DNA from 4 places in the Pseudomonas sp. 5Vm1k genome. Region 3 is predicted to be linked to each of the others. Evidence: predicted binding sites of a transcription regulator. Region 3 holds the regulator's gene; each other region holds the start of a gene.
The links. Region 3 encodes sigma-54, which starts transcription at its own class of promoters, with help from an activator protein. Its sites were predicted from a motif close to ANTGGCATNNANNTTGCTNT; they were not measured.

Region 1 (5,082 bases), on a different contig from region 3:
CCGGGGCGTTTTTGGCCAGCCAGGCGAAGACGATCAGGGTCAGGATCAGCGGGATCAGGGCGAAGCCGAACACGTTGCTCCAGCCGAACGCGGCGGCCAGCACCGGGGCGATCAGCGCCGCAAGGACGGTGCCCGAATTACCGGCGCCGGCGATGCCCATGGCCTTGCCTTGATGCTGTGGCGGATACCATTGCGACGCCAGGGGCAGGGCGACGGCGAAGGAGGCGCCGGCCATGCCGAGGAACAGACCGAGTACCAGTGCCTGTTCGTAGCTGTGGATGCCGAGTTTCCAGGCACCGAACAGCGCGCAGATGACGATCACCTGGCCGATGATTCCGGCGGTTTTTGGCGACAGTCGATCAGCCAGCAGGCCCATCGCGAAGCGCAATACCGCACCGGCCAGAATCGGCGTGGCCACCACCATCCCGCGCTGTTGCGTAGTCAAGTGCAGGTCGGCAGCGATTTGCACCGCCAGCGGGCCGAGCAGGTACCAGACCATGAAGCTCAGGTCGAAGTAGAGGAAGGCCGCGAACAATGTCGGGGCATGGCCGGATTTCCAGAAGCTTGAATTCATCGCGCACCTCAGCTGTTGGGAGTCTCGAGAAGGAGTCATGAGCTAGCAGGTGGGGCGCCGCCACGGCCGCACCACCGGCCCCGGTCTCTGGGGCCAAAACAAAAAAACGCCGCCACCTGATCCGCCATGGGCGAACGAGGTGAGCGACGTCTTTGTCGTAGGTGGGGCAACCGCCGTTGGTTACCTGTGTGGATTACTTAGCCAGATTTGTGCCAACCAGGGAGTCCGAGTCGCGGCCATTCGCGAGCAAGCCCGCTCCCACACTTGAAATGCATTCCCCTGTGGGAGCGGGCTTGCTCGCGAAGGCGCCCTCACAGACTCCGCAGGACGTCAGCCCAACAACTCACTCATGGCAATAATCTGCTCCGCCACTTGGATCAGCTTCTGCTGGCGGCTCATGGCCTGGCGGCGCATCAGGGTGTAGGCCTCTTCCTCGTTGCAGTCCTTCATCTTCATCAACAGCCCTTTGGCCAGCTCGATGCGCTTGCGCTCGGCCAGTTGCTGGTCCCGTGCATGAAGTTGCGCACGTAGTGCCTGGTCGCTTTCGAAGCGGGCCATGGCCACGTCGAGAATCGGCTGCAAACGTTGTGCGTGAATGCCTTCGACGATGTAGGCACTGACCCCGGACTTGATCGCCTGGCGCATCACGCCGGGGTCGTGCTCGTCGGTGAACATCACGATTGGCCGGGGCTGGTCGCGGGTTACCAGTACCACTTGCTCCATCACATCGCGGCTCGGTGACTCGGTATCGATCAGAATTACGTCCGGGCGCACCGTTTCGACGCGCGCGGGCAGGTCGATGGTTAGGCCGGATTCGTCGATCACCTCGAACCCGGCCTCGGTCAGGGCGGCTTTTAGTCGGCCGACCTTCTTCGCAGTGTCGTTGATCAGCAGGATACGCAACATATTCGCAGGCTCCTGTCAGCGGCTGGCGAGCAGGGGCGAGCTGTCGCTCATGGCGTGGAGCTTGAAACCACGGGCGTAGCCGGCCGGGTCCGAGCCGTCCCAGACTTTGCCGTCGATCAACTGACTGCTGCGCATGTCCTGGCCCCAGGCGGCGATCCCGACCGCCGTCGCGGCCTCACGGTATACGTCCAGTTGCTGAACCTTGCGAGCCACGCCGAGGTAATCCGGGTCCTCACGCAGCAAACCCCAGCGGCGGAACTGGGTCATGAACCACATGCCATCGGACAAGTACGGCAGATTGACCTCGCCGCCACCATGGAAGCGCAGGGCGTGCGGGTCTTGCCAGCGATTGCCCAGGCCGTCGGCGTAATCTCCCAGCAGGCGCGGTTCGATGCAGTCCAGGGGCGCATCGAGATACTCCGGCGCGCTCAACAACTGCGCAGTGCTACGGCGGTTTTCCTGGCTTTCTTCAATGAAGCGACTCGCTTCGAGGATCGCCATCACCAGCGCCCGGGCGGTGTTGGGGTATTGCTCGACAAAGGCGCGGGTGCAGCCGAGGACTTTTTCCGGGTGATCGGGCCAGATGCTTTGGGTCGTCGCCAAGGTAAAGCCGAGGTTCTGATTGACCGCGCTGGCGCACCACGGCTCGCCGACGCAGAAACCGTCGATTCGACCGGCTTGCAGGTGCGCAACCATTTGCGGCGGCGGTACCACCACGCTGTCGACATCGTGCAACGGATGAATGCCCTGGCTCGCCAGCCAGTAATACAACCACATGGCGTGGGTGCCGGTGGGAAAGGTCTGGGCGAAGGTCAGTTTTGGGCGAGTTTGGTGCACGTGCAGGTGAAGTGCTTCAGGACTGGTCACGTCCAGCGCCTGCAAGCCATGGGACAGGTTGATGCTCTGGCCGTTCTGGTTCAGGCCCATGAGTACCGCCATGTCCGTGGGCGCAACGCCGCCGATGCCCAGGTGTACGGCGTAAATCAGGCCGTAGAGGCTGTGGGCAGCGTCGAGTTCGCCACTGACCAGTTTGTCCCGCAGGTTGGCCCAGGACGACTGGCGCTTGAGGTTCAGGGTCAGGCCGTAGGGTTGGGCGAAGCCCTGAGTGGCGGCGACCACCACCGAGGCGCAATCGCTCAAAGCCATGAAGCCTACATTGATCGCGGACTTTTCCGGGGCGTCGCTGCCGTTGACCCAGGCCAGCGGGCCGACTGTGGTTTCATTCATCGATAAACACCTTGCAAAAAAAAGCGTCGTCCCAGGTCCCCGCGCGAGCAGAACCGGGTGACGACGCCATTGTCCGTCGACTCATCCCGTCGTTGGCATGAGTGCTGATACGTATGCCGGTGCAAGGCATATGCCATCGAACGCTGATTTGTTTGTGCGCCTCGCTTGCGACCCCGATGCCCGGCTATAATCGCCGCCTCATTTCGTCGCCATTCGAGTCAAACCCGCCCATGTACACCCTGGCCCGTCAGCTGTTGTTCAAACTTTCCCCGGAAACCTCCCACGATCTGTCCCTGGACCTGATCGGTGCGGGCGGGCGTTTGGGCCTCAACGGCTTGCTGTGCAAGGCGCCGGCGAAAATGCCGGTGAAAGTCATGGGCCTGGAGTTTCCGAACCCGGTGGGTCTGGCGGCCGGTCTGGATAAGAACGGCGCGGCCATCGACGGGTTTGCCCAGTTGGGTTTTGGCTTCGTCGAAATCGGCACGATCACCCCGCGTCCACAGCCAGGCAACCCGAAACCACGTATTTTCCGCTTGCCGGAAGCCGAGGCAATCATCAACCGCATGGGCTTCAACAACCTTGGCGTCGATCACCTGCTGGCTCGCGTAGCAGCCGCCAAGTACAAGGGCGTGTTGGGCATCAACATCGGCAAGAACTTCGACACCCCGGTTGAGCGTGCAGTCGACGATTACCTGATCTGCCTGGACAAGGTCTACGCCCACGCCAGCTACGTGACGGTCAACGTCAGTTCGCCGAACACCCCGGGCCTGCGCAGCCTGCAGTTCGGTGATTCGCTCAAGCAATTGCTCGCCGACCTGGCCCAGCGCCGGGCTGAGCTGGCCTTGCGCCACGGCAAGCATGTACCGCTGGCGATCAAGATCGCTCCGGACATGACCGACGAAGAAACCGCCCAAGTGGCACAAGCACTGATCGAAACCGGGATGGACGCGGTGATTGCCACCAACACCACCCTGAGCCGTGTCGGCGTCGAAGGCCTGGAGCATGGCGACGAGGCGGGCGGTCTGTCCGGCGCGCCAGTTCGCGACAAGAGCACGAACACCGTTAAGATCCTGGCAGCAGAGTTGGCCGGCCGTTTGCCGATCATCGCTGTGGGCGGCATCACCGAAGGCAAGCACGCGGCTGAGAAAATCGCTGCGGGTGCGAGTCTGGTGCAGCTGTATTCGGGCTTCATCTATAAAGGCCCGGTGCTGATCCGTGAATCGGTCGACGCCATAGCCGCTTTGCGCTGATCCTGTGGGATCGGGCTTTTGTGGCGAGGGGGCTTGCCCCCGTTGGGTCGCGAAGCGGCCCCCGATGTAAACCGAGTTATTTGAATTACGACTGCTGCGCAGCCGAACGGGGGCAAGCCCCCTCGCCACAATGGGTTCAGAGTAAGTTTTGAAGGCATAAAAAAGGGCACCTCGAAGGTGCCCCTGGGCCGGAGCCCGCCGTCCGGATGGGACGTGCGTGGTTAATGTGTTACGTAATCAGATGATTGTGTTGCAGTGTCAGGCCCTTTGTTAGCCAACGGCGTGAAGTTCGTTGAGTCTATGGATTCCCGCAGTGCCGGTCATACCGTCCCAGTTGTCGCCGCGTCCTTCGCGCCAGCCGTTAATCCAGGCTTGGCGTACCGACGGTAGAGTAAATGGGCAAAGCTCACGGGATTTGCCACCAACGCCATATTGATATCCGCGCAAAAATGCTCTTTCCAACGGATCACGCTTAAGTCTTCTCATAGGGTGTTGCCCTCACTTGTTGACTGTATTTATCGCGTCGACCTCAATCGAGGTCTGGCAGAAAAATTCTGCCGTTGGCGGCTCGCTGCCGGCGTCGCGAGCCAAGGTGTTGACGCCGTTGCGACGTCAACCTGTATTGAGTTCTAACCAATGCGTCACATTGATGGAATGATCGTTTTGTCATAAGGACGTAACCATAAAGATGCTATGGCCATAAGTAACATGATGTTCGCAGCGTGTTTATTGGCCAAACCCCGGTATGATCAGCTCCGCGCTGTATGACGAGGTTAATCCTTTAGTGAGAATGACCCACGTTTGCGCTGGGGTACTATTCGACGAAGGGTCGCTTTATGACATTTTGTTGCTTCAACTATTTTCTCTGTCCTGGCATCTAAGCTCTTTTAACCGAGCAGTCAGGGTGGGACGGCACACCTTCGTGCCACGCGGGCGCTCTTTTAGAAAAGCGCCTGATTGAAAACCGGACCGGCAATGCGTTGTCGGTTCACTTAGCCAAAGGCTCTGAAATTCCAATGTCCGATCAATTCGAAATCTTCCTCACTTGCCCTAAAGGCCTTGAAGGCCTGCTCATCGAGGAAGCCGTCGGGCTTGGCCTTGAAGAAGCGCGTGAACACACCTCGG
Region 2 (5,082 bases), on a different contig from region 3:
GCCGAGTAGACGTCTTCAAACTCTGCACGGGAGGATTTGAAACCGGTGGTCGCGACGTTGGCGATGTTGTTACCGGTCACGTCCAGTTGTTTGTTGGCTGCATAGAGACCGCTAAGGCCGATATTGAAAGACATATTCCACTCCTTTGTGCCGGGTTAGTCGGCTCTATATACCAATGGTTTGAACTTTGGACAGGGCGACCGGGCCCAGGCCTGCGAGGTTAAGCATCAGCTCGCCGCCGGTCTGGCTCAGGGTCACGCTGTTGACGGTCGCCGGCAGGTAAACCGCCAGGTCCGTCGCCGTGCCGTTGATCGGTGCACTGGCCTTGATGGTGTAAGCGCCGACAGGAACCGGGGTGCCGCTCGAATCCTTGCCATCCCATGTGAAGCTGGAACTGCCGACCGCGCGGGTCCCCAGATCAATGGTTCTGACTGTTTTGCCAGTGCTGTCGGCAATGGTCACGGTGCCGCTGGCGATCGACGAGGTCAGGTTCACCGAGCCGTTAACAGCCTTGGTCGGATCATCGACCTGGATATTGTTGGTCTGCACGATCACGGAACGACCGACCAGGGACGAAGCCTGCAACGCTTGGGAAGAGCTGTAGTTGCCGGCAATCGAACTGACCGTGGTGTTCAGCGTGGTGATGCCTTCCAGGCTACTGAACTGGGCCAACTGGGCGACGAACGCACTGTTGTCCTGCGGGTCCAGCGGGTTCTGGTTTTTCAGCTGGGTGACCAGCAATTGCAGAAACGCATCCTTGCCCAGGGTCTGACCGCCGGTCGCAGCGCCGGCCACGGAGCCAAGGCCACCCGTGGTGCTACTGGTTTTGACGGAAGAGTTCGCCAGGATGTCGTTGATGCTGAGGCCGTTGGTGGAATCGGTAACACTCATCTGAGTCGCCCCTTATCACTGACCGAGGGTCAGGACCTTCTGCATCATGGTTTTGGCGGTGTTCATCATTTCGGCGTTGGTCTGGAACGAACGGCTCGCGGAAATCATGTCAGCCATTTCTTCGACGACGTTGACGTTCGGGTAGTAGACGTAGCCCTTGGCGTCGGCAGCCGGATGGTTCGGCTCATAGCGCGCTTCAAGGTTGCTCTGGTCTTCGACCACGCCCAGCACTTGCACGCCTTGACCGGCGGCGTCCTGATTCTGGAACAGCGAGTCGCTGCCGCCGCTCTGGCCGCCCTGGAACATGGTGGCGAACACCGGGTGACGGGCACGATAAGTCTGGTCGATGCTCGACGAGACGGTTTCGGCGTTGGCGATGTTCGAGGCAACGGTGTTCAGGCGAGTGGTCTGGGCACTCATGCCGCTACCGGCGATGTTGAAAACACTGGCAAGAGACATGACTTACTCTCCACGCAGGGCTGAAACCAGCCCTTTGAATTTGCTGTTGAGCAGGGTGAAGCTGGCCTGGAAGCCGACCGCGTTTTCCGCGTAGTTCGACTGTTCCAGTTGCGCGTCCACGGTGTTCTGGTCGATCGACGGTTGCATCGGCGTGCGATACAGCAGCGACTCGTCGCCATTGCCCAGGCCTTCGGCTTCAATATGACGGCTGTTGGTCATGTTCAAGGCGAAAGCACCGTTCTTGGTTTTCTCGTTCTGTGCGGCAAGCACTTTGGAGAAGTCCAGATCCCGAGCCTTGTAGTTCGGGGTGTCGGCGTTGGCGATGTTGTTGGCCAGGACTTCGGCACGCTGGGCGCGGAAGCCCAGGGCTTGTTCGTGGATACCGAGCGCTTTATCGAAGCTGATGCTCATGTCGGGAAACCTTCGGGTGACCTGATTTTTCGTAACATGAACATAGCAAGCGGCGTGCCAATTCAAAAAAGCCCATAAACCGGGGCTTTGCTGGCATCGGCAAGGCGGCAATGCCAGAAAAGCGGCAACGGGTTTCCGCCGTCTGCCGCTTTTCTGCCGCTTTGCAACGGGCAACACCGATTCAAATGTAGGAGCGAGGCTTGCCCGCGAAAGCGGTGAGCCAGACAACATCATCATTGACTGCCCCACCGCATTCGCGGGCAAGCCTCGCTCCTACAGGTATTGCGGCGCCCACGGCAAACAAGCAGGCAAAAAAAAACGGGAGCCCCTGAGGACTCCCGTTTTTTTTGCTTGCCGCTTGGCATCACTTCGCCTGGTAAATAATCCCCGGGCTGCACTGGACCATTTGGTAATGATCCGGCAAACCGTTCAGCGCTTCGGAAGCGCCGAGGAACAGGTAACCACCTGGCTTCAACGTGCTGTGGATGCGCAACAGGATGTCTTTCTTCACCTCGGCGGAGAAGTAGATCAGCACGTTGCGGCAGAACACGATGTCGAACTTGCCCAGGGCCGCGTAACTGTCCAGCAAGTTGAACGAGCGAAACTCCACCCGGCTCTTGATCGGCGCCTTGATCGCCCAGCGCCCCGGCCCTTTCGGATCGAAGAAACGCTGCAAACGCTCGGGCGACAGGCCGCGACCGATTGCCAGGCTGTCGTACTCGCCGGTCTTGCAGTTGGTCAACATGGTGCCGGACAGGTCGGTGGCAACGATCTGCACACCCATCTTCAACTGGCCCATGTTGGTCCGCTCGAACTCATCGATCGACATCGACAACGAATACGGTTCCTGGCCCGACGAGCACGCCGCCGACCAGATTCGCAGGCGTTGACCGGGAGCAGCCTTGATGGCTCCGGGCAGTACCTTGTTCTTCAAGACTTCAAACGGATAGGTGTCACGAAACCACAGGGTTTCGTTGGTCGTCATGGCATCCACCACCATCTCGCGCAAACCACTGCGCGGTTGGGTCTGGATGCGCTGAACCAGCTCACCCAGGGACTTGATGCCCTGCTGTTCCATCAGTTTGTTGAGACGGCTCGAGACCAGGTATTGCTTGTTTTCACCGAGCAAAATGCCACAGGCTTTTTCCAGGAAGACCCGGAACTGTTCGAAATCCAAATTACCCGTAGACAAAGATACCGCCTCTTAAATCGTGTTGACCGCCAGGGGCAAAAGGCCCCTAGCTGATATCTGCTGCTTTGATCCGGTCGACTACCCGGGATGCCAGGTCATCAGGACGGAATTTGGCAAGGAAGTCATCGGCACCGACTTTCTTGACCATCGCCTGATTGAACACACCCGACAACGAAGTATGCAGGATGATATGGAGCTTTTGCATGCGCGGGTCAGCGCGGATCTCGGCCGTCAGGGTGTACCCGTCCATCTCCGGCATCTCGATGTCGGAGATCATCATCAGGAACTCTTCTTCCGGCTTCTTGCCCTCATCGACCAGTTTGCGCAGGTATTCCAGCGCTTGCCGACCGTCGTTCAGCGCCACCACTTCGACACCGATCGTTTGCAGGCAACGCGTGACCTGCTTGCGCGCCACCGACGAGTCATCGACCGTCAGCACACGCAAGGACAACGCCTTGTGCTGGGTTTCGACATCGACCACACCCACCGAAATCGCTTCCGGCGTCGGCGCCACCTCCGCGAGGATCTTCTCGACGTCGATGATTTCGACTAACTGATTGTCGACCCGAGTCACAGCCGTGAGGTAATGATCGCGCCCAGTGCCCTTGGGTGGCGGATGGATCTCCTCCCAGTTCATGTTGACGATGCGCTCTACCGACCGGACCAGGAAGCCCTGGGTCTTGGTGTTGTACTCCGTGATGATCACGAAGGGATTGCTTTGATCTTTAAGTGCACCGGCACCGGTGGCCATCGCCAGATCAAGGATCGGGATGGTCGCCCCACGAATATTTGCCACACCGCACACGACGGGACTGGACTTGGGCATCAGAGTCAGTTTGGGGCATTGCAGCACCTCACGAACCTTGAACACGTTGATCCCGTACAGCTGCTGCCCGTCGAGACGGAACAACAACAGCTCCAGGCGATTCTGCCCTACCAGTTGCGTGCGCTGGTTTACCGAATCCATTACACCAGCCATGCCCAGACTCCTACACCAACAACGCTAAGTTGTGTTGCGACGCACATTCATCACTAAACGGCACGGCGCTTGCTTTTTAACCCGTATGAACGAACAAACGACATTTTTCCGACACCTGACATCAAACTACCGCAAATTGCTTTGCGTGGTGTCGGCTGTTTGCCTGTTGCCCCTTGGCAGCCCTGCCGTTGCTGACGCGGTTACCTTGCCTGACATGCTTATCGGCGTCACTCAGGGCTTTCTTGAATTCACCGTAGAAGACTATCTGGCCACCAGTCAAACGGAAGGTCGCTACGAAATCGAGGTAAAACAACTCGATCCGCGACTGCGCATGCCCATGTGCGACAAGGAATTGACAGCCTCGCTGGAGAGCCCGGCCACCCCGATTGGCCGGGTAACCGTCAAAGTCCGCTGTGAGGGGAGCTCCCCCTGGACAGTGTTCGTACCCGCTCAAGTGCGCCTGTTTCGAGACGTTGTCATCACCACTCGCCCACTCAAGCGCGCCGGCATTATCGAACCCGGCGACGTCGCACTACGCGAACGAGATATCAGCCTTATCAACCAGGGCTATTTCACCTCCGTCGACCAGGCCATCGGACAGAAACTTACCCGACCAACGGTCGGTGATCAGGTCATTACGCTGGTCCATCTGGAACAGGCAGAAGTCGTACGCAAAGGTGACCAGGTGGTGATTACCGCCCGCAGTGGTACGCTCAGTGTGCGCATGCCGGGCGAAGCGCTGTCCAATGGCGGCCTGGCCGAGCAGATACGGGTTAAAAACCTCAATTCCATGCGAGTCATCAAGGCGCAAGTCACCGCGCCCGGCCAAGTGGAAGTGTCCATGTAGAGGCTAAGCTATGGCGCTCTGGCAGGCTGTTACCTAAACTGTGCCCATGCAGCGCTGGCGCATGCAGCTCATTGCATAAATGAGCCTAAAGTTTTCGCAGGTATTGCCGAAAACATGGCAAGCGTCCAAATACCCAGAGGTTTTTTTATCATGGTCATCGATTTCAGCCGTTTAAACAGCTCCTCGTCACTTACGGGCAGTACACGTACCAGCGTTGCCAAGGAAACCGCCGACGCCGGCAAATCCGCGCCGCTGAATACCCCGGCCGAACAGGCCAGTACCGTCAAAAGCGGGGAATCGGTA
Region 3 (5,082 bases):
GCCGCGAATCTGGCTGTTTGTGTTTGCCATCATCGCCCACAACATTCCCGAAGGCATGGCGGTCGGGGTTTCGGCCGGTGGTGGTATGCCCGACGCCGACAGCCTGGCCATGGGCATTGCTTTACAGGATGTGCCCGAGGGGCTGGTGATTGCGTTGGTGTTGGCAGGGGCGGGGATGTCGCGGGTCAAGGCGTTCCTGATCGGTGCTGCATCAGGATTGGTGGAGCCGGTGTTCGCGTTGTTGTGTGCGTGGCTGGTGAGCCTGGCTGAATTGCTATTGCCGTTGGGTCTGGCGCTGGCAGCCGGGGCGATGCTGCTGGTGGTGACTCATGAAGTCATTCCAGAGTCGCGGCGCAATGGTCACGACAAACTGGCCAGCCTTGGGTTGCTGATGGGGTTTTGCTTGATGATGGTGATGGATACGGCGCTCGCCTGAAAATGAAAAGATCGCAGCCTTCGGCAACTCCTACATGGATCGTGTTCCCCTGTAAGAGCTGCCGAAGGCTGCGATCTTCTGATCTTGATCTTTACTCGCCTTCGCCGAAGTAGTCGTTGATCAGTGCCACCAATGCCTGCAGCGCCTCTTCAGCCTGTTCGCCTTCAGTGCTCAGGTGGATCCTGGTGCCCTTGCCAGCCGCCAACATCATCATGGCCATGATGCTTTTGCCGTCGACTGTGGATTCCGGCGTGCGACCTACTCTGATCGAGCAATCCTTGAACTCACCGGCAACGCCAACGAATTTTGCAGAAGCACGGGCATGCAGGCCCAGCTTGTTGATGATTTCAATTTCCAGAGCAGGCATCGCGTTGTGAATCCTTTAGCTGAGGTCGCGGTGGCGAACCTGGACGTTCTTCAGGGATTGTTGCAGGGCCTGACCCAGACGTTCGGTCAGGTAGACGGAGCGGTGATGTCCGCCGGTGCAACCAATGGCAATGGTGACATAGGCGCGATTACTGGCAGCAAAACGCGGCAGCCACTTGAACAGGTAGTTGTAGATGTCCTGGAACATCTCTTCGACGTCTGGCTGTGCCGCCAAATACTCGGCCACCGGTTGATCCAGCCCGGACTGCGCCCGAAGCTCCGGTTTCCAGTACGGATTGGGCAGGCAGCGCACGTCGAATACGACGTCGGCATCCACCGGCATGCCACGCTTGAACCCGAAAGATTCCACCAGGAACGCAGTGCCGGGCTCCGGCTGGTTCAGCAGGCGCAGCTTGATGGTGTCGCGCAGTTGGTACAGGTTCAGGTTGGTGGTGTTGATCTTGAGGTCGGCGAGGTCCGCGATGGGCCCCAGCAGTTGAGTCTCGTCCTCTATCGCCTCGGCCAGCGAGCGGTTGGCGGTACTTAGCGGGTGACGGCGGCGGGTTTCCGAGAAACGCTTGAGCAGAGTTTCTTCATCGGCATCCAGATACAGCACGTCGCACTGGATATGCCGACTGCGGACTTCTTCAAGTAATTCGGGAAAACGCGACAGGTGGCTGGGCAGGTTGCGGGCGTCAATGGACACGGCGACCAGCGGTTGTGCCAGTTCAGTATGGATCAGCGCACGTTCGGCCAGCTCCGGCAGCAGGCCGGCAGGCAGGTTGTCGATGCAGTAGTAGCCGTTGTCCTCAAGGACATCGAGCGCGGTACTTTTACCTGAGCCGGAACGGCCACTGACGATGATCAAGCGCATGATTAGTGACCGTTTTGCTCGCTCAGGACAACCTGATACAAGGCTTCGTTGCTCGGGGCATGACGCAGTTTTTCGCGTACGTCCTTGCGGTCAAGCATGCTGGCGATCTGGCGCAGCAACTCCAGGTGCGCATCGGTGGCGGCTTCCGGGACCAGCAGCACAAACAGCAGGTCAACCGGGGCGCCATCGATTGCGTCGAAATCGATAGGTGCATCAAGGTGCATCAGGGCACTGATGGGGGCGGTGCAGCCCTTGAGGCGACAGTGGGGGATCGCGATGCCGTTGCCAAAACCGGTGGAACCGAGTTTTTCACGGGCAATCAGAGCCTCGAAGACATCTTGCATCTCCAGATCCGGCACTTCCCGGGCGATCAGGTTGGCAATTTGCTCGAGGGCTTTCTTTTTACTGCCGCCCGGCACGTTCACGAGGGAACGGCCGGGGGTCAGGATGTTTTCAAGTCGGATCATGGGTTGGGAGTGTTAACGACCGGTCGCGCCCTGGAGGAGGCTCTGGGTCTTTTCCTTATGCTTTTTGAGTTGTTTATCCAGCTTGTCGGTCAGTGAGTCGATCGCTGCGTACATATCGGTATGTTCCGCGTTGGCGACCACTTCACTGCCGGGAATATGCAGGGTGGCTTCGATTTTCTGCTTCAGCTTCTCGACCGTCATCGTCACCTGTACGTTGGTGATCTTGTCGAAATGCCGCTCTAATCGTTCGAGTTTTTCGCCGATGTAGGCGCGCAGGGGTTCGGTCACTTCCAGTTGGTGTCCACTGATGTTGACTTGCATACAGCTTCTCCTTCGTTGCCAGTGCATAAAGCGGCAGGTAAAGGTACCTGCCACTGGAACGCTGTGCTGTGGCTTACATCAACCGCTTGCGTTCGCTCGAAGGCGCGATCCCTAAGGACTCGCGGTACTTGGCGACGGTGCGGCGAGCCACCTGAATGCCTTGTGCCTCCAGTAAACCAGCGATCTTGCTGTCACTCAACGGCTTTTTCTGATTTTCCGCGGCAACCAGTTTTTTGATGATCGCGCGAATCGCTGTGGACGAGCATTCACCGCCTTCAGAGGTGCTGACATGACTGGAGAAAAAGTATTTCAGCTCATATATGCCCCGAGGGGTATGCATGAACTTTTGGGTGGTCACCCGTGAAATCGTCGATTCGTGCATGCCCACCGCTTCGGCGATGTCATGCAGGACCAGCGGTTTCATGGCTTCGTCGCCGTACTCCAGGAAGCCGCGCTGATGCTCGACGATCTGGGTGGCTACTTTCATCAGGGTTTCGTTGCGGCTTTGCAGGCTCTTGATGAACCAGCGGGCTTCCTGCAACTGATTGCGCATGAAGGTGTTGTCGGCGCTGGTGTCGGCGCGGCGTACGAAGCCGGCGTACTGGGCATTGACCCGCAGTCTTGGCACCGACTCCTGGTTCAACTCCACCAGCCAGCGCTCGTTGTCCTTGCGCACGATCACGTCGGGAACGACGTATTCGGCTTCGCTGGACTCGATCTGCGAGCCCGGACGTGGGTTCAGGCTCTGGACCAGCTCGATCACCTGGCGCAGTTCATCTTCCTTGAGCTTCATGCGGCGCATCAACTGGCTGTAGTCGCGACTGCCGAGCAGGTCGATGTAATCGCTGACCAGGCGCTTGGCCTCGGCCAGCCAAGGGGTCTTGGCGGGCAGTTGGCGCAATTGCAGCAACAGGCATTCGCCCAGGTTGCGGGCACCGATGCCGGCTGGTTCGAATTGCTGGATGCGGTGCAGGACGGCTTCAATTTCGTCGAGTTCGATGTCCAGTTCCGGATCGAAGGCTTCGAGGATTTCCTCGAGGGTTTCGTCCAGGTAGCCCTGATTGTTGATGCAATCGATCAGGGTCACGGCGATCAGGCGATCGGTGTCGGACATCGGTGCCAGGTTCAGTTGCCAGAGCAGGTGGCTTTGCAGGCTTTCACCGGCCGATGTACGGGTGGTGAAATCCCACTCGTCGTCATCGTTGCTCGGCAAGCTGCTGGCGCTGGTCTGGTAAACGTCTTCCCACGCGGTGTCGACGGGCAGTTCGTTGGGAATGCGCTCGTTCCAGTCGCCTTCCTCGAGGTTATCCACCGTCGGGGCGGTTTCCTGGTAGGAGGGTTCCGAAACATCGGCGTTGGGTTGCTGTTCGGCTTTGTCGGCCAAGGGGTCGGCGTTATCGAAGTCGTCGCCTTCTTCCTGGCGTTCGAGCATCGGATTGGACTCCAGGGCCTCCTGGATTTCCTGTTGCAGGTCCAGGGTCGACAATTGGAGCAGGCGGATGGCCTGTTGCAGCTGAGGTGTCATCGTCAGCTGCTGGCCCATTCTCAAGACTAGCGATGGTTTCATGGCAGGGGCTTAACACCTTATTCGCCGGCGCACATGCGCCATCCACTACAGGGGCGCCGGAGCGCCAAACTTAAGCAAATTATATGCCCGAAACCACAGCGTTTGCCTAGAGCGCTGTAACAATAAAAACCTATAAAGCTTTATTGACAGGTTGCCCTTGGCTGACGCTGAACATCTTTGGAGCGTCGCGTTTGCCTAGAGCGCTGTAACAATAAAAACCTATAAAGCTTTATTGACAGGTTGCCCTCGCTGAAAGCTGAACATCTTTGAAGCGTCGCGTTTGCCTAGAGCGCCGTAACAATAAAAACCTATTGAGTTTTTATCGAGACAAGCGCTCGGTTGGCCAGCCAGGCACCTCAGTGCTTACAGGCGGAACTCATGGCCCAGATACACTTCCTTGACCAGTTCGTTGGCCAGGATGGTGGCAGAGTCACCTTCGGCGATCAGTTGGCCGTCGTTGACGATGTAGGCGGTTTCGCAGATATCCAGGGTTTCACGGACGTTGTGGTCAGTGATCAACACGCCAATGCCCTTGGCCTTGAGGTGATGGATGATCTGCTTGATGTCGCCTACCGAAATCGGGTCTACACCGGCGAAAGGTTCGTCGAGCAGGATGAATTTCGGGTTGGTGGCCAGTGCGCGGGCGATTTCCACCCGGCGGCGTTCGCCACCGGACAGGCTCATGCCGAGGTTGTCGCGAATATGGCTGATGTGGAATTCCTGCAGCAGGCTTTCCAGCTCTTTGCGGCGACCGGCCTTGTCGAGTTCCTTGCGGGTCTCGAGGATGGCCATGATGTTGTCAGCCACCGACAGTTTTCGGAAGATCGACGCTTCTTGCGGAAGATAGCCGATACCGGCCTTTGCACGACCGTGCATCGGCTGGTGGCTGACGTCCAGGTCGTCGATCAGGACGCGACCCTGATCGGCCTGTACCAGGCCGACGATCATGTAGAAGCAGGTGGTCTTGCCGGCGCCGTTCGGGCCCAGCAGGCCGACGATCTGACCGCTGTCGATGGACAGGCTGACATCACGTACGACCTGGCGGCTCTTG
Region 4 (5,082 bases), on a different contig from region 3:
CCTCACGGTGTTGCTGGCGACCTCATGGTCGCCCCATAGACTTGATTACAGATTCTGCGTTACGAACGAGAGCATCTGGTCGGCGGTGGAGATCACCTTGGAGTTCATCTCGTAAGCGCGCTGAGTGGTGATCATGTTGACCATCTCTTCAACGGTGCTGACGTTGGAGCCTTCCAGGGTGTTCTGCAGCGTGGTACCAAAACCGTTCAGGCCCGGGGTGCCGACTTGCGGCGCGCCACTGGCAGCGGTTTCCAGGAACAGGTTGTTACCTACCGCTTGCAGGCCGGCCGGGTTGATGAAGTCGGCGGTCTGCAGGTTGCCGATCACCTGGGAGGCGGCGTTGCCGGGAACAGTGATGGACACCGTGCCGTCAGTACCGACCGTGAAGGTCTGGGCGTTGTTCGGAATGACAATCGCCGGCTCCAGGGCGAAACCGCTGGAGTTCACGATCTGGCCGTTGGAGTCGAGGTGGAAGGTACCGTCACGGGTGTAGGACGTGGTGCCATCCGGTTGCAGAATCTGGAAGAAACCGCGACCGTCGACCGCCAGGTCCAACGGCTGCTCGGTGGTTTGCAGGCTGCCGGCGGAAAAGTTTTTCTGGGTGCCAACGATGCGCACACCGGTACCCAATTGCAGACCGGACGGCAGTTCGCTGTCCTGGGTCGACTGGGCGCCAGGCTGGCGTTTGATCTGGTACAGCAAGTCCTGGAACTCGGCGCGATCACGTTTGAAACCCGTGGTCGATACGTTCGCCAGGTTGTTGGAAATGGTGGTCAGGTTGGTGTCCTGGGCGGACAGACCTGTTTTGGCAACCCATAGAGCCGGAAGCATTTCGATTCTCCTCGTGCGCCTGTTTTACGGCGCGACGTTCTGGTAATTAGCTGATCTGCAAGACCCGAGCCATGGCCTGGTCATCGTCTTTGGCGGTGTTCATCATCTTGATGTGCAGCTCGAATTGCTTCGACAAAGCCAGCACCGAGGTCATTTCTTCCACGGCGTTGACGTTGCTCGACTCCAGGAACCCGGACACCAGTTTGACGCCCGCATCGGCTTGCGCCGGCTTGCCGTCTTTGGTGTGGATCGAACCATCCAGGCCTTTGGTCATGTTCTTCAGGTCAGGGTTGACCAGTTTGATGCGGTCGATTTCGGCCATCACTCGCGGGCCTTCACCCATCGAACGAATGCTGATGGTGCCGTCCTCGCCCACTTCGATTTTCTGCTCGGGCGGCACGGCAATCGGCCCGCCATTGCCCATCACCGGCATACCGTTGCCGGCGCGCAACACGCCCAGGGCGTCAATGTTCAGGCTGCCGGTGCGCACGTAGCTTTCGCTGCCGTCGGGACTCTGCACCGCGATCCAGCCGTTGCCGGTCACTGCCACGTCGAGGTCACGACCGGTCTCCACCATCGAACCCGCGGAGAAGTCGGTGGCCGGACGCTCGGTCATGGCATAGGCACGCGCCGGAAAGCTGTCACCAAACACCGGCATCGAACGGGCCTGTTCCAGGTCCTTTTGAAAACCGTTGGTGGAGATGTTCGCCAGGTTGTTCGCATGAGCCTTCTGCGCCAGTGCATTCTGGCTGGCGCCGGTCATTGCCACATAAAGGTACTTGTCCACACTCAATCCTCTGCATGCCGGACGTTTGCCGCCCACCGCTGTACTGATGAGCCTTAAGCAATTTGCAGACCAACTTTTTTCTGGCGGCACGGGGCCCGGTAAACAAAGGACTTGAGGGGTTTAGAGGGGATTAGGGGATTGTGTCAAAGTCGAAAAACCGGCGGTGTTATGCCGGAAAGTGGCAAAGATTGATCTGTAGGTTGCCAGGACGACCGCCTTCGCGAGCAAGCCCGCTCCCACAGGGAGATGCGGTCACCTGTGGGAGCGGGCTTGCTCGCGAAGGGGCCCTGACAGCCCCAGCCACCATTGGCTATGACTCAGTCTTGCCGACGTCATACTCGCGCAACTTGTTGGCAATGGTCGTATGCGAAACCCCCAACCGCTTGCCCAACTGCCGGCTGCTCGGATGCTCGGAATACAAGCGCTCCAGGACCGCTTTCTCGAAACGCCCGACAATCGCATCCAGCCCGCCTTCCAGCGAGAAATCGCCAAGCGGCTGACGCACGCCATAATCCGGCAATCGAATATGCTCAGCCTTGACCGTCCCGCCTTCACACAACGAAACCGCCTGGAACAACACGTTCTCCAACTGCCGCACATTACCCGGCCAATGGTAATGACTGAGCCGTTCCATGGCTGCCGGCGCCAGTTTCGGCAGAGGGCAACCGATCTGCCGACTGGCCTGGTCGAGGAAGTGCTCCACCAGCGGCGTCAAACCGTCGAGGCATTCGCGCAGCGGCGGGATGTGCAACGACAGCACGTTCAAGCGGTGATACAAATCCTGGCGAAACTCACCGCGCGCGCACAACTCGGACAGGTCCACCTGGGTCGCGCAGATCACCCGCACGTCCAGGTAAACCTCTTCATCACTGCCTACGCGGCGGAAGCAGCCATCCTGCAGAAAGCGCAGTAATTTCACCTGCAAGCGCGGGCTCATTTCCCCTACGCCATCAAGAAACAACGTGCCGCCGGCCGTCAGTTCCAGCAGCCCGAGCTTGCCTTCGGCTCGCGCCCCTTCGAAGGCGCCGGGGCCATAACCGAACAACTCGGTCTCGGCCATGGATTCCGGCAGACCGGCGCAGTTAAGCGCCATCAACGGCGACTGGCCGCGCGGGCTGGCCAGGTGACAAGCCCGCGCCAACAGCTCTTTGCCGGTGCCGGTTTCGCCTTCTATCAATAGCGGCGCATCCAGCGGCGCCATGCGCCGGGCTTCGCGCACCACGGCGGCCATGACTTTCGAACTCTGGAAGATGCTGTCAAAACCGCGCAGCTCTTGTTTGCGCACGTTGTAGATGCGCTCGCCGACCCGGTCCGCTCGGTGCAACGTCAACACCGCGCCGGCCATGGCTTCGCTGTCGTCATGCTCCGATTGCAGTGGGGCGATGTCGGCGAGAAACACGTCACCCTTGACCTTCACCCGCAGCCCGTTGATCCGCGACTTGTTGGCGCGCACCAGTTCCGGCAAATCGAAATCCTCGGCGTAACGGGACAAGGGAATCCCCGGCACCTCGTCCACCCGCACCCCGAGCAACTGCGCCGCCGCACGGTTGGCCGCGACGATGGAGCCGCCCATGTCGATCGACAGCACCGGAAACTCCAGGGCACCGAGCAAGGCGTTGAGCTCCATATGCCGACGCTCGCTGGGCATCAGCCCTACCCGCTTGACGCCGAAGACCCCGCCAATCGCCTCGAACTTCGGACGCAACGCCTGGAACTGAATGTTGATCAGGTTCGGGCAGTGCAGGTAGATCGCGTTGCCATGCTCACCGCCGACCTCGCCGCGCGCGACGTTGATCCCGTATTCCACCAACAGGTTGAGGATGTCACGCAGGATGCCGATGCGGTTTTGGCAGTGGACTTTGATACGCATATAAAAGGCCTGAAAAAGCGGTGAGTGAATTGAATGCCAAACACATAACCCTGTGGGAGCGGGCTTGCTCGCGAAGGCGTCGTGTCAGCCAATGATGATGTCGACTGACACTCCCTCTTCGCGAGCAAGCCCGCTCCCACAAGGGGGATTGCGGTGTCCTCGGGGGTATTTTTCTGCAAGGACACTCAGATAGTCGTCACGATTATGTGACAGCCGGAGCGCTTTTCAAACCCGGAAAACTCAATACCTGCGCCACAACCGTCAATCCGTAACGAAAACTTTACGAAAATCGCTGATTTTTCCTACACACGACCCAAACCACCTGCTGCATCACGGCACGCCTTGGGGTATCTCTAGGTCCATAGCTGTACATAACAAGAACGACTTCCCCCTAGCAGGAGAGCAGCATGAAGCAGACGCAATACGTGGCTCGCGAGCCCGATGCGCAAGGTTTTATCGACTACCCCGCCGAAGAACACGCGGTGTGGAACACGCTGATCACTCGCCAACTGAAAGTGATCGAAGGCCGTGCGTGCCAGGAGTACCTGGACGGTATCGAAAAACTCGGTCTGCCCCACGACCGCATTCCGCAACTGGGCGAGATCAACAAAGTCCTCGGTGAAACCACCGGCTGGCAAGTTGCCAGGGTTCCGGCGCTGATCCCCTTCCAGACCTTTTTCGAATTGCTCGCCAACAAGCAGTTTCCGGTGGCGACGTTTATCCGTACCCGCGAAGAGCTGGATTACCTGCAAGAACCGGACATTTTCCACGAGATCTTTGGTCACTGCCCGCTGCTGACCAACCCGTGGTTTGCTGAATTTACCCACACCTACGGCAAACTCGGCCTACAGGCCACCAAGGAAGAACGCGTGTACCTGGCGCGCCTGTACTGGATGACCATCGAGTTCGGCATGGTCGATACGCCAGAGGGTCTGCGCATCTACGGCGGCGGCATTCTGTCCTCGCCTAAAGAAACCGTTTACTGCATGTCGGACGAGCCGGAGCATCAAGCCTTCGATCCGCTGGAATGCATGCGCACGCCGTATCGCATCGACATCCTGCAGCCGCTGTACTTTGTGCTGCCCAACCTCAAGCGCCTGTTCGACGTGGCCCATGAAGACATCATGGCCATGGTCAAGCAAGGCATGCAGTTGGGCTTGCACGCACCGAAATTTCCGCCAAAGCCCAAAGCGGCCTGAGTGCACCCGCAGTCGCGGTCAGCGCTGAAAAATAGTAACGTCTAACAAGAATCGAATCGGGAAACAGACCATGTCCACTTTGAACCAAGCCCACTGCGAAGCCTGCCAAGCCGGCGCCCCTCAGGTCAGCGACGAAGAACTGCCAGTACTGATCAAGCAGATCCCTGACTGGAACATCGAAGTCCGCGACAGCGTGATGCAGCTGGAAAAAGTTTTCCTGTTCAAGAATTTCAAGCACGCCCTGGCCTTCACCAACGCTGTCGGTGAAATCTCCGAGGCCGAAGGTCACCACCCGGGCCTGCTGACCGAGTGGGGCAAAGTCACCGTGACCTGGTGGAGCCACTCCATCAAGGGCCTGCACCGCAACGACTTCATCATGGCCGCACGCACTGACG

Region 1: the regulator sigma-54 is predicted to act here: its motif matches at 2,826-2,845, upstream of ACWIKB_RS13175 (CmpA/NrtA family ABC transporter substrate-binding protein).
Region 2: the regulator sigma-54 is predicted to act here: its motif matches at 1,804-1,823, upstream of flgB (flagellar basal body rod protein FlgB).
Region 4: the regulator sigma-54 is predicted to act here: its motif matches at 1,673-1,692, upstream of ACWIKB_RS11695 (flagellar basal body rod protein FlgF).

The regions. Positions count from the first base shown of each region.
Region 1 covers NZ_JBSPCZ010000005.1:375,746-380,827, forward strand. The annotation lists gene ACWIKB_RS13165 (nitrate/nitrite transporter) at 1-574, opposite strand, end outside; gene ACWIKB_RS13170 (ANTAR domain-containing response regulator) at 905-1,480, opposite strand; gene ACWIKB_RS13175 (CmpA/NrtA family ABC transporter substrate-binding protein) at 1,496-2,707, opposite strand; gene ACWIKB_RS13180 (quinone-dependent dihydroorotate dehydrogenase) at 2,938-3,957, shown strand; gene rmf (ribosome modulation factor) at 4,228-4,443, opposite strand; gene rlmKL (bifunctional 23S rRNA (guanine(2069)-N(7))-methyltransferase RlmK/23S rRNA (guanine(2445)-N(2))-methyltransferase RlmL) at 4,974-5,082, shown strand, end outside.
Region 2 covers NZ_JBSPCZ010000027.1:11,570-16,651, reverse strand. The annotation lists gene flgE (flagellar hook protein FlgE) at 1-134, opposite strand, end outside; gene flgD (flagellar hook assembly protein FlgD) at 166-891, opposite strand; gene flgC (flagellar basal body rod protein FlgC) at 907-1,350, opposite strand; gene flgB (flagellar basal body rod protein FlgB) at 1,354-1,761, opposite strand; gene cheR (protein-glutamate O-methyltransferase CheR) at 2,126-2,953, opposite strand; gene ACWIKB_RS31035 (chemotaxis protein CheV) at 3,000-3,932, opposite strand; gene flgA (flagellar basal body P-ring formation chaperone FlgA) at 4,018-4,779, shown strand; gene flgM (flagellar biosynthesis anti-sigma factor FlgM) at 4,930-5,082, shown strand, end outside.
Region 3 covers NZ_JBSPCZ010000022.1:37,137-42,218, forward strand. The annotation lists gene ACWIKB_RS29035 (ZIP family metal transporter) at 1-436, shown strand, start outside; gene ACWIKB_RS29040 (HPr family phosphocarrier protein) at 528-803, opposite strand; gene rapZ (RNase adapter RapZ) at 819-1,676, opposite strand; gene ptsN (PTS IIA-like nitrogen regulatory protein PtsN) at 1,679-2,143, opposite strand; gene hpf (ribosome hibernation-promoting factor, HPF/YfiA family) at 2,156-2,464, opposite strand; gene ACWIKB_RS29060 (RNA polymerase factor sigma-54) at 2,538-4,031, opposite strand; gene lptB (LPS export ABC transporter ATP-binding protein) at 4,395-5,082, opposite strand, start outside.
Region 4 covers NZ_JBSPCZ010000005.1:66,042-71,123, reverse strand. The annotation lists gene flgG (flagellar basal-body rod protein FlgG) at 46-831, opposite strand; gene ACWIKB_RS11695 (flagellar basal body rod protein FlgF) at 878-1,618, opposite strand; gene ACWIKB_RS11690 (sigma-54-dependent transcriptional regulator) at 1,929-3,488, opposite strand; gene phhA (phenylalanine 4-monooxygenase) at 3,896-4,687, shown strand; gene ACWIKB_RS11680 (4a-hydroxytetrahydrobiopterin dehydratase) at 4,758-5,082, shown strand, end outside.